Regions from separate parts of the Streptococcus sp. SP8 genome, predicted to be linked through region 2. Evidence: predicted binding sites of a transcription regulator. Region 2 holds the regulator's gene; the other holds the start of a gene.
What was found. The regulator HrcA, encoded in region 2, represses chaperone genes, less so after heat shock. The targets are predictions, from matches to a motif close to TTAGCACTCNNNNNNNNNGAGTGCTAA.
Positions count from the first base shown of each region.

Region 1: a site for HrcA is predicted at 3,141-3,167, ahead of groES (co-chaperone GroES). Genes of this name have one in related genera too.

Region 1 covers NZ_JAQFJL010000014.1:41,593-49,601, reverse strand. The annotation lists gene PCY11_RS08800 (PTS sugar transporter subunit IIA) at 1-422, shown strand, start outside; gene PCY11_RS08795 (PTS sugar transporter subunit IIB) at 437-931, shown strand; gene PCY11_RS08790 (PTS sugar transporter subunit IIC) at 988-1,830, shown strand; gene PCY11_RS08785 (PTS system mannose/fructose/sorbose family transporter subunit IID) at 1,814-2,668, shown strand; gene PCY11_RS08780 (hypothetical protein) at 2,767-3,060, shown strand; gene groES (co-chaperone GroES) at 3,190-3,471, shown strand; gene groL (chaperonin GroEL) at 3,493-5,118, shown strand; gene PCY11_RS08765 (response regulator transcription factor) at 5,868-6,602, shown strand; gene PCY11_RS08760 (sensor histidine kinase) at 6,634-7,920, shown strand.
Region 2 covers NZ_JAQFJL010000006.1:54,120-62,128, reverse strand. The annotation lists gene dnaK (molecular chaperone DnaK) at 1-1,138, opposite strand, end outside; gene grpE (nucleotide exchange factor GrpE) at 1,381-1,905, opposite strand; gene hrcA (heat-inducible transcriptional repressor HrcA) at 1,930-2,964, opposite strand; gene PCY11_RS06275 (M15 family metallopeptidase) at 3,134-3,913, opposite strand; gene PCY11_RS06270 (histidine phosphatase family protein) at 3,897-4,598, opposite strand; gene PCY11_RS06265 (histidine phosphatase family protein) at 4,722-5,411, opposite strand; gene PCY11_RS06260 (PFL family protein) at 5,493-6,830, opposite strand; gene PCY11_RS06255 (ACT domain-containing protein) at 6,849-7,115, opposite strand; gene PCY11_RS06250 (VanZ family protein) at 7,400-8,009, opposite strand, start outside.

The DNA.
Region 1 (8,009 bases), on a different contig from region 2:
TGGTCAGTCATGGTGGACTGGCAGAAGGTCTAAAAACATCACTAGCCATGTTTGCTGGTGACAAGTTGGATCAGGTCATCGCAGTTGGACTCAAAGAAGGAAAATCGGTCGATGACTTCGCAGTTGATTTCAGAGAGAGCATTTCAGGATTGACAGCTGATGATTCTGTTTTGGTCTTGGCAGATATCGTAGGTGGTAGTCCATTAACCACTGCAGCCACGGTTCTAGAAGAAGCTGGAAAGCTCGATGGAGCCTTGATCCTTGGTGGGATGAACCTCACCATGGCCTTGACGGCAGTTGTGATGAAGGATGTGTTGGATGGAGACGAATTGTCAGCCACCATCTTATCAGAAGCACGATCTGCACTACAGCCTTTTGAAGTTTCAGCCACTGGTGCTGAAGAAGATGATGACGATATTTAATAGGGAGGTACCTTATGGTAGTAACATTTGTACGGATTGATGACCGCATGATTCACGGTCAGACAGTCACACGCTGGGCAAAGGAAAAACCATGTGATGGTTTGATTGCCGTAAACGATGCAGCAGCATCAAACAAGGTTTTGATCCAAGCTTACAAAGGCGCATCAGACAAGAAAACCTTTGTATGGACAAAGGAAGCCTTTAAGGAAAAATCAGCAAAAGTAACAGAATCAGATAGTCGTTACTTCTTGATCACCAAAAATCCAATCGATATGAAGGAAATTTTGGTCGACCAAGGGTTTGTCCCAGGTGATGTTAAAGAAATCATTGTTGGCCCTGCAAATGATCGTCCTGGAGCTGTGAAATTGGGAAATAACCAATCCATCACTCAGGAAGAAGCAGAAGCCTTCCAAGCCATTCAAGCAGCAGGCTACAAGGTGAAATTCCAATTGTTGCCAGATGTTTCCATCGGGTATTGGGATGATTTCAAATCAAAATTTGGTTTTTAAAACTAACAGTCCTATCTGTTAGGTAAATATATTTACAAACAAAAGGAGCGTTTGTTATGACAATTTCATGGATTCAAGCAATCTTGCTTGGTATTTTCGCCAGCTTGTCTTCAATGCCTGGTATGGGGGGTTCCAGTATCGGGAACTATACACTCGGTCGTCCTTTGATCGGTGGGTTGATTTCAGGTTTAATTCTTGGAGATGTGACAACTGGTATTATGGTCGGGGTTGCCCTTCAAGTCGTTTATATCGCCTTGGTAACACCTGGTGGTACCGTATCTGCCGATGTGCGTGCCATCTCTTACATTGGTGTTCCTCTTGCTATCTTGTTTGTGCATGCCAATAACATCACAGATGAAGCAGGAATCGCCGCAGCTGCAGCTCCAATCGGTGCAGCCGTTGGGACAATCGGTACAGTTCTTTTCTACGGTACCGCTACTATGAACTTGGTATGGCAACACATTGGTTGGAAAGCCGTTGAAGAAGGAAACTTCAAAAAACTCTACGCAGTTGACTGGGTTTACCCTTGGATCTCTCACTTCCTCTTCTCTTTCCTTCCAACAATGATTATCACCAAATACGGTGAAAACATGGTTGATTTGATGAAACAATACCTTCCTATGGATGGTTACTGGATGAAAGCCCTCTTTACAGTCGGTGCTCTTCTCCCATGTGTCGGTATTGCCATCTTGTTGAAACAAATTGTTACAGAAGCAACTGACTTCATTCCATTCTTTGTTGGATTTACCTTGGCAAAATCTCTCGGATTGAACTTGGTATCCAGTGCTGTTGTTTCATTAATCTTTGCAGTAATCTACTATGAACTTGAAGTGATCAAATCGATGAAAGCTGCTCCAGCCGGAGTGGTGGACCTAGACGATGATGAGGAGGATATTTAAAATGGCTGATAGAAAGAAAATTTCAAAGAAAACATTAGCAAAAGCATTCCATCATTGGTATTATGGTCATTTGACTTGTTTCTCTCAAGAACATATGCAAACCTTCGGGTACTTGACTTCTATGCTTCCAATCGTAGAAGAAATGTATGACACAAAAGAAGAACAAAAGGATGCTATGCAAACCTATACGGCCTTCTTCAACACTGAACCACAACTTGGATCTCTTGTTGTAGGGATCACAGCTGGTTTGGAAGAAGCGCGTGCAAACGGAGATGCAGTGGATGGCGAAACCATCAACGGTATGCGTGCCGGTTTGATGGGACCAATCGCTGGTATTGGTGACTCATTGGTTGTTGGTACCTTGATCCCAGTTCTCTTGGGGATTGCCCTTGGACTTTCTAAAGGTGGTAACGTCGCTGGTGCCCTCTTCTACATCGTCGTATGGAACCTCTTAGTCTACTTTGGTATGCGCTTTGCCTTCTTCAAAGGTTACCAATTAGGGGATAAAGCCGTTGAATTCCTTGTAGGACCAAAAGGACAAGCTCTTCGTAAAGCGATCAGCGTCGTCGGTGGTATGGTTATCGGTGCCGTAGCAGCTACTTGGGTATCTGTTACAACAGCCCTTCAATTCAAGAATTCTGAAGGAAAAGTCTTCTTGAACATCCAAGAAAAGATCGATGGTGTTTATCCAGGTCTCTTGACAGCAGCCTTCATCACTCTTTGCTGGTGGTTGATGTCTAAGAAAAAAATTTCACCAAACAAAGTTATGTTACTTCTCGTTGTAGTTGCTTTGATCGGTGTTGCCCTTGGTATCTTTGACCCACATCTTAAATACTAAGGTAAAAAAACGAATTTGCTAGTAGGAGTTTTTGAGAATGAAGTGAATGGACCTCCTTTACTTGCACTTCATTCTCAATTTTTATCAGGAGGAATCCCATGGTTACAAAACAAGAACTTGTCAATGGATATGAAACAGAAATCAAGTACCAACGCCACATGCTTGAAAACCTTGGTCGTTGGTTCAGCTTACTCTTTATCATTGCCAGTATTGGTGTGGTATTGATCTATCTCTTTCACAAAAGTTTCCTCCCACTCTTGATCCTCGGGATTTTACTAGCCTTGGTTGGAATTTTAGGCATGATTGTTTTTGGATATGGCATCTACCGCGGGCGGATCAATCTTCAAAAAGTGATCGACGATTTCAATCAAAAATTGACAATTTTAAATTGATATTTTAGAAACATCTCATCTATTTTTGAGGTGTTTTTTTCTTGACTATTTCTGACCAAGTGATACAATAGAAACATAAGTTAGCACTTACGTATAGAGAGTGCTAAAAACACGTATGGAGGAATGAACATGTTAAAACCATTAGGAGACCGTGTGGTCTTAAAAGTCGAAGAAAAAGAACAGACTGTTGGAGGTTTTGTCCTCGCAAGTGCGAGCAAGGCTGATACAAAAACAGCTGAAGTAGTGGCCGTTGGTGAAGGTGTGCGTACCCTAAGTGGTGAACTCATCGCTCCAGCTGTAAAAGCAGGAGACCATGTTTTGGTTGAAAGCCATGCAGGAATTGAAGTGAAAGATGGGGAAGAAACCTACACCATCGTTGGAACAGCAAACATTCTTGCAATTGTAGAGTAAGAGAGGAAAGAGGTAAGAGAAATGGCAAAAGATATTAAATTTTCATCTGATGCACGTTCTGCAATGGTCCGTGGTGTCGATGTCTTAGCAGATACAGTGAAAGTTACGTTGGGCCCTAAAGGTCGCAATGTGGTTCTTGAAAAATCATTTGGTTCACCTTTGATCACAAATGATGGGGTGACCATCGCAAAAGAAATCGAATTGGAAGACCATTTTGAAAATATGGGTGCCAAATTGGTGTCAGAAGTGGCTTCTAAGACCAATGATATCGCAGGTGACGGTACAACAACCGCAACGGTCTTGACTCAGGCCATCGTCCGTGAAGGGATCAAAAACGTCACTGCAGGTGCTAACCCAATTGGCATCCGCCGTGGGATCGAGACCGCTGTTGCAACAGCAGTAGAATCTTTGAAAAACAATGCGATCCCAGTATCAAGCAAGGAAGCCATTGCTCAAGTAGCTGCTGTGTCTTCTCGTTCTGAAAAAGTCGGTGAGTACATCTCTGAAGCCATGGAAAAAGTTGGTAAAGATGGGGTCATCACGATTGAAGAGTCTCGTGGAATGGAAACAGAACTGGAAGTCGTTGAAGGTATGCAGTTTGACCGTGGTTACCTCTCACAATACATGGTCACAGATAATGAAAAAATGGTGGCAGACCTTGAAAATCCATACATTTTGATCACTGATAAGAAGATTTCAAATATCCAAGAAATCTTGCCATTGTTGGAAAGCATTCTTCAAAGCAACCGTCCACTCTTGATCATCGCAGATGATGTCGATGGCGAAGCTCTTCCAACACTTGTCTTGAACAAGATCCGCGGTACCTTTAATGTCGTAGCTGTCAAGGCACCAGGATTTGGTGATCGCCGCAAAGCCATGCTAGAAGACATTGCCATCTTGACTGGTGGTACAGTCATTACAGACGATCTTGGTTTGGAATTGAAAGATGCAACCATTGAAGCACTTGGTCAAGCAGCTAAAGTGTCAGTCGATAAAGACAGTACTGTCATTGTCGAAGGTTCTGGTAACCCAGAAGCGATCGCTAACCGTGTTGCGGTTATCAAGTCACAAATCGAAACCACAACCTCTGAATTTGACCGTGAAAAATTACAAGAACGTTTGGCTAAATTGTCTGGTGGTGTTGCCGTAATCAAGGTCGGTGCTGCAACAGAAACAGAATTGAAAGAAATGAAACTCCGTATCGAAGATGCCCTTAATGCGACTCGCGCAGCCGTTGAAGAAGGGATCGTTGCCGGAGGTGGTACAGCTCTTGTCAATGTCATCTCTGCAGTCGCAGCCCTTGAATTAGAAGGAGATGAAGCGACCGGACGCAATATCGTTCTTCGTGCCTTGGAAGAGCCGGTGCGCCAAATTGCCCACAATGCCGGTTACGAAGGATCTATTGTGATTGATCGCTTGAAAAATGCCGAAGTCGGAACAGGTTTCAATGCTGCAACAGGTGAATGGGTGAATATGATTGATGCAGGAATCATCGACCCAGTTAAAGTGAGCCGTTCAGCCCTTCAAAACGCCGCTTCCGTAGCGAGTCTGATCTTGACGACCGAAGCAGTCGTAGCCAACAAACCAGAACCAGCAGCCCCAGCAGGACCAGGAATGGATCCAAGCATGATGGGTGGGATGATGTAACCTGATACCAATGATTGGTGCTAAAGCACCGAATCATTGGACGGTAGCCGCTATGTTGCGGCCTACCTAATCATCTTACTAGCTCAAAGGGAGGAAAATATCGTTCCTCCCTTTTCACGTCGTAACCCCTTGGTTAATTTATCAGGTGCATTTATTGTTATGGCAAGCACCATGGTGCCTTGCCGAAGTGTCTTACTAGCTCAAAGGGAGGAAAATATCGTTCCTCCTTTTTTATCGTGCTTTGGAATTTTCATGTGTTGTGGAATAATATTTTTATTTTAAATTTTGTAACAGAAATGATAAATACTAATTAAAGAGGACTTGCGTAGATGCTTGGGAATCAAGCGTTTGTGGTGTTTTCAGGCGGAGGAATATTTGCCAACAAATTGCAATACAAATTAACTGATTTTGTAATAATTCTAGTGTATACTAGTAAGAGTAGATCACAGGTCTACATTGTTGCAAGGGGAGAACTTCCCACATACATGTCTATTGACAATAAAACTTGATCGTAATATCGCTGTTAGTAAAATGAGAGTTTGAACATAGCATAGATTTTATCGACCTTTTTCATATTAAAAAATATTTTTCAAATTCCCCTTGCGCAAGCTCTTCCGGATTCCTCCGGGAGAGTTTTTTGTTTAGGAGAAAAGGTAGAAGGCCTATCAAGTCTCTTTTGAAAGAGTGGCTCAGTAGGCATCATTTATGGTAAAATAGAACATATTCGTAGAGGGGAAGGAGTGAGGACTTTGTTGAAGATTTTTGTGTTAGAAGATGAATGGATCCAACAATCGCGTATCGAAGCGGTCTTGCAGGATCTCATCCGTCAAAAATCCCTGCAGTGCAAAGCGCCAGAAGTGTTTGGGAAGTCAAGCCAGTTGCTGGATGCTGTCACAGAGAGAGGCGCCCATCACCTATTTTTTTTAGATATCGAGATTAAAGGTGAGGAGAAAAAGGGTCTAGAGATCGCAAAAGAGATTCGTAAGAAAGACCCCCATGCGACCATTGTCTTTGTCACCACTCACTCTGAATTCATGCCCATTACCTTTCAGTACAAAGTAGCTGCCTTGGATTTTATCGATAAAACGCTGGGTGAGGAAGAGTTCAGAGAGAGAATCAGCTCAGCCATCGATTATACCTTGGAGCAAGCTGGGACCACGATTGCGCAAGATGCTTTTACATTTGAGAGTGCGATGGCGCGTGTACAAGTTCCCTTTAATAAGATTTTGTATGTTGAAACGTCTCCAACTATTCACAAGGTCATTTTACACACTCAGGATGAGCGCTTGGAATTTTACGCTAGTATTGCCGATATCGAAAAAGCAGATCCCCGCTTGTATCGGTGCCACCGCTCCTTTGTGGTGAATCCACAAAATATTACGAAGATTGATAAAGAAGCCAAGAAAGCTTTTTTTGAAAATGGGGACAATTGCTTGATCTCACGGACCAAGTATAGAGGCTTACTGGAAGCTTTGAAAAAATAGAAGGGAGAAAGAATTGCTGTTAGATATTCTAATGTCTTACCTAAAGTTCTTCGTCAGCATGCTGATCTATCGTCATATCAGTAGACAAGAGTTCGCTTGGCGCTGGCTCTTTTTGTGCCCTTTCTTCTTTGCAGTCGTCTTTACCCTTGTGCCACCGGTAGGCTTTTTTGGCTATTTCTTAGTATTTATTGCCTATAGTTTCTATCGAAATCGTAACATACGACACCTCTTGAACATTTTTTATGGGCTCTACCCGGTTGTCGTGGAGAGTCTCATTGGGCGCCTCCTAGCCTTTTATGTCTTTCCGATGCTCGGGATTGTACTTGTTCATGAGGCATCTGTCAGCTGGTATGATGCTCTACTTGAATTGTTGGTCTTTCCTGTTTATATAGGAATCACTAAATTGTTAAAACTAGATTTTACAGATTTAAAAGTAGGGTTTCAACGGCAGTATTTTAATCGTTTCTTACTCCCAATGAATCTTTCCATGTTTGTGTATTTGCTCAGTGTTGTAGGTCTGGTGGTTTTTGAGGATATTATTCCGCATGCAGATGCTTTACGGGAACAGTTAAATAGTATTTATTTGATTTTGTTTTTTGTGATGCTCTTGTATTTCAATGCAGTGTCCAAAGAACGATTGAAACAAGAGATTCTAGAGCAAAAAGATAGGCAACTGCAGGAGTTAGCCACCTATAGTCAACACGTCGAAATGCTCTATGGGGAGATTCGTGCCTTTCGTCATGATTACCTGAATATTTTAACCAGTCTCAAGTTAAGTATTGAGCATGAAGATCTCAATGCGATCAGGGAAGTCTATGAGAATGTTCTTCGAGAGAGTGGCCAACAATTTTACGATAGCAAGTTTGATATTGCCAAACTCAGTCACATCGAAAATCCAGCTGTAAAAAGTGTTCTGTCTGCAAAATTGTTGGAAGCCCAAAATAAAGGGATTGGGATCTCTGTCGAGATCGATGAACCTGTTCGTGATTTATTCATCGAGGTTTTAGATTTCATCACCTTCTTATCCATTCTTTGTGACAATGCTATTGAAGCGAATCTTGAATCAGATGACCCACAGCTGACTCTTGTCATGCTCCAGGAGGAAAACTCCCTCACCTTAATAGTTGAAAATAGTACAAAAGCTGAAAAAATAGATCTGGCGAGAATTTTTGAAAAGGACTACTCAAGTAAAGGAGATGGCCGCGGTCTTGGCTTGTACAAGATCCAACAATTACTGGAAAAATATCCCAAAACGACAGTGTCTACCAAGAGTTCAAACTACCGATTTACTCAGAGCTTGACCTTTTGGAAGGAATAATGGAAGAGAGAGTGGGACAGAAATCGGTCATTCGTTAGAATTCGATTTCGTCGTCCCACCTCCGCACAGTTGAGTAGGGCTATAAAAGC
Region 2 (8,009 bases):
TTGTGAAGACTCCACCCATTGTTTCGATACCAAGTGACAATGGAGTTACGTCAAGAAGGACAACGTCTTTGACGTCACCAGTGATCACACCACCTTGGATCGCAGCACCCATAGCCACAACTTCGTCAGGGTTCACTGATTTGTTTGGTTCTTTACCAGTTTCAGCTTTAACAGCTTCTACAACGGCAGGAATACGAGTTGAACCACCGACAAGGATGACTTCGTCGATATCTGACAAGCTCAAACCTGCATCTGAAAGGGCTTGGCGAACTGGAGTTTTCGTACGTTCTACAAGGTCACGAGTCAAATCATCGAATTTCGCACGAGTCAAGGTCATTTCCAAGTGAAGAGGACCAGCAGCGCCTGCAGTGATGAACGGCAAGCTGATTTGTGTTGAAGTCACACCAGAAAGGTCTTTCTTCGCTTTTTCAGCTGCGTCTTTCAAACGTTGAAGCGCCATCTTGTCTGTTGACAAGTCGATACCATTTTCTTTCTTGAATTCTTCAACCATGTAGTCGATGATTTTTTGGTCAAAGTCGTCACCACCGAGTTTATTATCCCCTGCAGTTGCCAATACATCAAAGACACCATCACCCAATTCAAGGATAGAAACGTCGAATGTACCACCACCAAGGTCGAATACCAAGATTTTTTCTTCTTTATCAGTCTTATCCAAACCATAAGCAAGAGCTGCTGCTGTTGGTTCGTTGACAATACGTTCTACTTCAAGACCAGCGATTTTACCAGCGTCTTTAGTTGCTTGACGTTGTGCATCGTTAAAGTAAGCTGGAACGGTGATAACTGCTTTGGTTACTTTTTCACCAAGGTAGTCTTCAGCGTAACCTTTCAAGTATTGAAGAATCATAGCTGAGATTTCTTGTGGAGTGTATTCTTTACCGTTAGCAGAAACTTTTTCAGAAGTACCCATTTTAGATTTGATAGAGATCACTGTATCTGGGTTTGTTACTGCTTGACGTTTTGCTGCGTCACCAACGATGATTTCACCGTTTTTGAATGAAACTACAGATGGAGTTGTGCGGTTACCTTCTGGGTTTGCGATAATTTTTGATTCAGTTCCTTCAAGAACTGCTACTGCTGAGTTTGTTGTACCTAAGTCAATACCGATAATTTTAGACATATGTTTTTCTCCTCGTTATTTTTTCTCTTTTTTTCTTTTTGATACTCTTCTTAAGTGGCGACGCCGTCAGAGCTTGACTTCGTCAATCTCTTTGACTAAACTTTGAGCCTAAGGTCTCAAAGTTTGCGAAGATACCGCCACGGCGAAGAGTATCGCCTTTGGTTCGCTTCGCTCACTATTGGCAAAGCCAAACCAATGTTAATCTTTCTTTCATAGTTTAGTGTCGTTTCGGACAAGGTAGCCTAGTTATATACTACTACCATGGCTGGGCGTAGGATGCGGTCATGGAGTTTGTAGCCTTTTTGGAAGACTTGTGCGATGGTATCTGCTGGATGTTCATCATCTGCAGGTAAGGTTTGGATGGCCATGTGGTAGTTATGGTCAAAGGCTCCGTCCGCTGGAATTTCTTCAATTCCTTCTTCTTTCAGAGCATGTACCAAACTTTCTTGGACCATTTCCAAGCCCTTCTTCACATCATCTGTCAATCCTTCTACGGCAAGGGCACGTTCGAGGTTGTCCAGTGATGGTAAGATCGCTTTTGCCAAATCTTGGCTACGGTATTTTTGTAATTGTTGACGTTCTTCATTGGCACGGCGCTGAATGTTTTGCATTTCTGCATGAGCACGAAGGTATTTATTTTCAAATTCTTCGGCACGCGCATGTGCTTCTTCTAACTCAGAAGGTTGGTTGGACTCCTCTACAACTTCTTCAGTTGTTTGGGCAACTTCCTCTTCTTTCACGTCTTCTTTTTTGATATCTTCTGTCAAGGCATACACCCCTTTCATTTGATCTTAATTTACTTCATAATGGTTGCTGTTGAGGTAACGGTAGTAATCCGTCAACTTCATGACCAGTACTCGGCCGATAACGTTGACCAGACTAATCACACGCCTGTAATCCATCTCTACAGGACCGATCACATGCATGAGGGCCATCCCACGATAAGGAACCAGGAACCTGTGACTAATGACCGTCACATTTTTCAAGGCCTTCTCTTGGGATTCTGCAACCAGGATCTGGGTCATTTGGTCTTCTGGCATTCCCCCTCGCAACTCGAGAGCTACATGTTGGGGATTATCTAAGAACTGATAGGTCTGAAGATCGGCGTAGGTTAAGGATGAAATCTTTCCTTCTACAAAAACCAGTTCTTGAAACAGTTGCGAGAAGACGTAATCAAAGAGATCCAGCACATTGTCTGTCGTCTTGAAATAGCGCTGTACAATCTGTGGAATCTCTGTCCGCAGGCGGTAGTGAATATCCAAGACTGTATTTCCAATGAAACGCTCTTGAATCAGCTGATGGAAGATTTCCAAGTCACTGGTTAAGAAATTCTTTGGAATGGCAAACTGGACGGTGACAGGCTTTGATTCATCCAAGGTCAGAACTGCCAAAGCATCGTGGTTGGATAATGGAACAATCTCAAAACCAGTCAAGCGCTGACGTGTCGGTTCAACATCCTGAATCACTGCGGTATAACCCGTCATCTGGGCTAGTAACTTGGCCGTAGCATCCAAGATATCATCTAACTTAAAGGCTTCGAAATCAAAGGCTTTCACCACCTGGTAAACATCTTGTTCATCAATCAGCTCTAGATCCAGCGAGTTCTGAACAAAATATTGAAAACCAGCTCGGCTAGGCATTCGGCCACTCGAAGTGTGGGCCTTTTCTAGTAAGCCTTGTTTTTCGAGGGCAGCCATGTCGTTTCGAATAGTCGCACTACTGGATTGAATCACATCTTGTAGCGCTTTTGAACCGACTGGTTCGTGGGTCTTGGTAAAGATATCGACAACAAGATTGAGAATCTCATTTTGACGTTCTGTAACCATGACCTCACCTCTCTTTCATTTTTTAGCACTCTAAACACCAAAGTGCTAAACCATGATTCTATTATACACCCATCCAAAAGAAAGTCAAGAGAAAAATCCAAAAAATTAGCACTCTTTTTTCAAGAGTGCTAAAAATCATTCTGAAGACCTAGAAAAAGTGAATCTCCTCCTATTTTCCAGCCTTTTTCAATAGTTGAATATATTCTTCCAATACTAGCTGATGGTTGGCCATATACTGGGCATTTTCTACGCCAACATAACGGAAATGCCAATTTTCAAAATTCACACCTGTGATGTTGCTCTTCCCATCTGGGTAGCGAAGGACAAAGCCATATTGCGGTGCGATGGCAGCCAGCTGCAAGCCCAACTCATCACTTTGACCAGCTTCGACACTCATATCGATCGCAAGCCCCGTCTGGTGTTCACTAGCACCAGGAACCTGTACCTGGGTCTGTACCTGCTTTTCAGCTTCTTCGTGCGAAAGACCACTGGCCTCTAATTGCGCAACACGCTCATTATAGAGCTCTGTTTGTTCCGCCACGCTTCGATAACCCGATATCAAGGTTTCTTCTGGGGCAATTTTTCGAGCCGCCTCTAGAAATTGACGAGTTGGCTCTACAATCCGACTATCCACTTTGATAGCATCCACATCTGTCAATTGTGGGTTCAACTCTGGCTTCACATTGTCACGATTAACCAAGATCAACTGCCAGTCTTTTGTCGAAACAGCTGGTAAATCTGATTTTTCTTTCTTTTTCTTAGAAGAAGAGGGAGTCGTTACAGCTGTTTTTTTTGCCTTCCAAAACTGAAGCCCTGAAAACAAGCTCGGCTTCGCTAAGTAAGCACCAATTCCTGATCCAAGGACCACAAGAAGAAAGAAACTCAATAGGTAGGGCCACCGTTTCTTACGTTTTTTTCTTGCGCGTCTATACTTATTTGTCATGGCCATCCTCTAAGAGTTTCGCTCCAACCTTACGATAGGACATGTCTCCAATCTTTTCAATCTGAAAGGCGCCATCCTCATAGGCCAAAACAGTTACACTTCCGTTGTCCAAGACCAATTCTTCGACAGCTTTCGGATCGATGAGATAAATCAAGGTCGTAATGGTCATGCCGTGGCTGACAACAATCGCATTCCCACCGCCAGCTGCTTCTACCTCTTTTGCAATAGCTTCAAATCCTTCTAAGATTCGGCCACTCAAGGCGCTCCAGGATTCAGCCCAACCCGTGGTATCCACTTCAACGATCCCTTCTGCCAACTCCATTAAACTCAACCGATGGAAATCATCGACCTTAAAGACACGGGGTAGAACCCCCATAAAGAGCTCGCCATCATAGGCACCGTCGAAGCTACCAAAACACCACTCGCGGATCCGTTTGTCATAACGATAAGGGATTTTTCCTGTCAGACCAAGTTCTTGAAGAATAATTCCCATAGTTTGAATGGTGCGTCCAGAATCACTCGAAACAGCCTCTTCAAAAGAAAGCCCAGCTTCCTTGAGACCAAGTCCTAATTCTCGAATTCCACGTTCTCCTGCTTCTGTCAGCGGAGTGTCTGACCAGCCCTGTGCTCGTCCAATGGTATTAAACATGGTTTTTCCATGACGAGCAATATATAATCTGGTTTTTGTCATTGTATTACCTCCGTATGTATCTCTTTCATTATATCATTTTTTGCAAAAAGAAAGTAGGAAAGCTCTTACAAGTTTTTTGAAAAAGAAAAGGCTATGACCAAAGGGTCAGCCTTTCAGGACGGACTAGGATTCTTGCAAGCTTTCACCGACCTCACGGTAACTGCTATCTCCAATCCCCTTAACCGTCAATACTCCATCTTCGTATTCTACAAGGGTAACACTACCGTTTGAAAGAGGCAGATTAAGATTTGGTTTTCCTTCGATCAAGCAGACCAGGGTCTGAATGGTCCAACTATGGCTGACCACCAAGGCATTGCCTCCACCATTTTCTTCTACTTCTTTGGCAATGGCTTCAAAACCTTCTAGGATTCGGTTTTTCAAGACTTCCCATGGTTCAGCCCAATTTGCTGTGTCCACTTGGCAAATTCCATTGGCCAAGTTTTCCAAGGTCAAAGTCTTATAGTCTTCTACATCCAGCACGCGCGGCACGACACCGTGAAAGAGTTCCCCACCGTAGGCCCCATCAAAGCTACCAAAACACCACTCGCGGATCCGTTTGTCAAAGCGATAAGGAATCTGGTCTTTCAAGCCCAATTCATCAAGAATGATCCCCATTGTCTGAATGGCACGGCCTGAATCACTGGAATAAGCTCGAGTAAACTCCAAACCGGACTCACGCAAGCCGATTCCTAGAGCTTGAATCCCTCGTTCTCCTTCTGCTGTCAAGGGTGTATCGGACCAGCCTTGAGCACGGCCAATGGTATTAAACATGGTTCTCCCATGACGAATCACAAATAATCTTGTTTTAGCCATCTTGTCTCCTTTTGCAAGAAAAAAGTCTGGAGTTTCATCATCACAGACTTTTCTATTTTCTACTATTATACTAGATTTCTCTTAGTTTTTAAAGCTATGAACCGGAGCTGGAATTTGGCCACCACGGGAAATGAAATCAGCTGACGAAGCCTTGTTGACCTTCATTACCGGAGCAGACCCAAGAAGCCCTCCGAGCTCTAACATATCGCCCTCTTCCCCATAAGGAATGATCCGAACCGCTGTTGTCTTTTGGTTGATTACCCCGATAGCTGCTTCATCGGCGATCATGGCCGCAATGGTTGTATCTGGAGTATCAGCTGGAATAGCAATCATATCCAGACCGACTGAACAAATGGCAGTCATGGCTTCCAACTTTTCTAGGTTGATATGACCCGATTGGACCGCCGCAATCATCCCCTCATCTTCTGAGACCGGAATGAAGGCGCCTGACAGACCACCGACTTGGTTACAAGCCATGATGCCGCCTTTTTTCACTTGGTCATTAAGCAGAGCGAGCGCTGCAGTAGTACCATGGGTTCCTACCACTTCAAGACCCATAGCTTCAAGAACACGGGCAACCGAATCCCCAACAGCTGGTGTTGGCGCGAGAGACAAGTCTACAATCCCAAACTCCACACCAAGACGTTCACTAGCCATTTGACCCACTAATTGGCCGACACGGGTAATCTTGAAGGCTGTCTTTTTAACCGTTTCTGCCAAGACATCAAAGCTTGCACCAGGGACTTTTTCAATCGCCCGTTGGACCACACCAGGTCCTGAAACCCCAACGTTGATGACGACATCCGCTTCACCGACACCATGGAAGGCTCCCGCCATAAAGGGGTTATCTTCTACCGCATTGGCAAAGACTACGAGCTTACCAGGCCCCATCGGATCTGCTTGAGATGCTTCTTTAATGATGCGGCCCATGTCTCGAACAGCGGTCATATTGATCCCCGTCTTGGTCGATCCGATATTGACTGAAGAGCAGACAAAATCCGTCTCTGCAAGGGCGCGAGGAATGGAATTAATGAGGATTTCATCCCCTTTTTGGTAGCCTTTTTGAACCAAGGCTGAGAAGCCACCGATAAAGTTAACCCCAACTTCCTTCGCTGCACGATCCAGCGCCTTGGCAAAGGGTACATAGTCTGTCGCATTGGTTGCTGCTCCGATAATGGAAATCGGAGTGACCGAAACCCGCTTGTTCACAATGGGAATGCCGAGTTCCGCCGCGATCTCATCCCCAACAGCCACTAAGTCCTTGGCCTTTGTCACAATCTTCTTGTAGACTTTTTCCGCTGCCTTTTCGATATCCGGATCAATACAATCGAGAAGCGAAATCCCCATGGTGATAGTCCGAACATCGAAGTTCTGCTCCTCAATCATGGCAATGGTTTCTGTTACCTGTTTAATGTCCATAAATTCTCAACCCCTATCTTACAAATTGTGCATGGCATCAAAAATCGCTGCGCTTTGGATATTGATTTTTACATGAAGAGACTGTCCGAATTCTTCCAACTCTGAACGGAGCTGTGTGAAATCTTTTTTCTCATCTGACGATACAACCGCCATCATGGTAAAGTATTCATCCAATACGGTTTGAGAGATATCATCGATATTGAGTCCTAATTCTGCTACTTTCGTTGCGACACCCGCTACGATTCCTTTTTGGTCTTTTCCAACGACTGTAATAATTGCTTTCATTTCACTGCTCCATTCTATCTATTTGCTTCCATTGTAGCACATTCCCCTTAAAATCGCCCTCCTCAACTGGGAACGTTCGGATATTTTAAACGTGTATAAAAAAATAAAGAGGCTGGGACAAAAGTCCTAGCCTCTTTATTGTTTTTGGATTGTCGAGCAAGACGCAGTGGTTGAGTGGGCTCTACTACGCTGATTTCATCAGCTTTTACAGCCCTACTCAACTGTGCGGAGGTGAGACGACGAAATCGAATTCTAACGAATTACCGATTTCTGTCCCACTCTCTCTATTTTGACGATTCAGTTTCATCTTTTAAGAGCTCTTTCTTCACTCGCACCGTACTCTCATACTCAGCTCCAGCTAGACGGTCAAAGGGAAAGCGACGATTGAGCAAGACGATAGCAAGAGTGAGAATCAGGTACAATAAAAGCACAAAGAAGAGCAATAAAATCATGGACAGGGTTAAGAGGGAATTGTCCGTCAAATCGCTATTCAAGAGCGAAATCAAATAGAACAACCCTTGAGGAATCAAGTAGAAATAACCTACTACTAGGATTCCCCGCCAGATGGTGCGAAGCCATTTTTGCTTGTCAAAATGCAAGCGGAATTTCAATAAAGCCATTCCCAAGGTTTTGCCCCGCCACAAGGGAATCAAACCAAAATAAACAGCCAAAACTGCTACATAAGGAACCGTCTCTATACGCTCGATTACCGCGTAAAGCAAGGATAGCATCACAAAGTCGATCAAGAAGGCAAGACCCATCCGGAAACCAGATACTTTCGTCCCTACTCGGAAAGAATGCTCGTCAATTTCGTCTCTTGTTGGCAATAACCATACCAGGAACCAACCAAGCAGATAACCCACTCCACCACCAGTGGTATTTTGAATAATATCA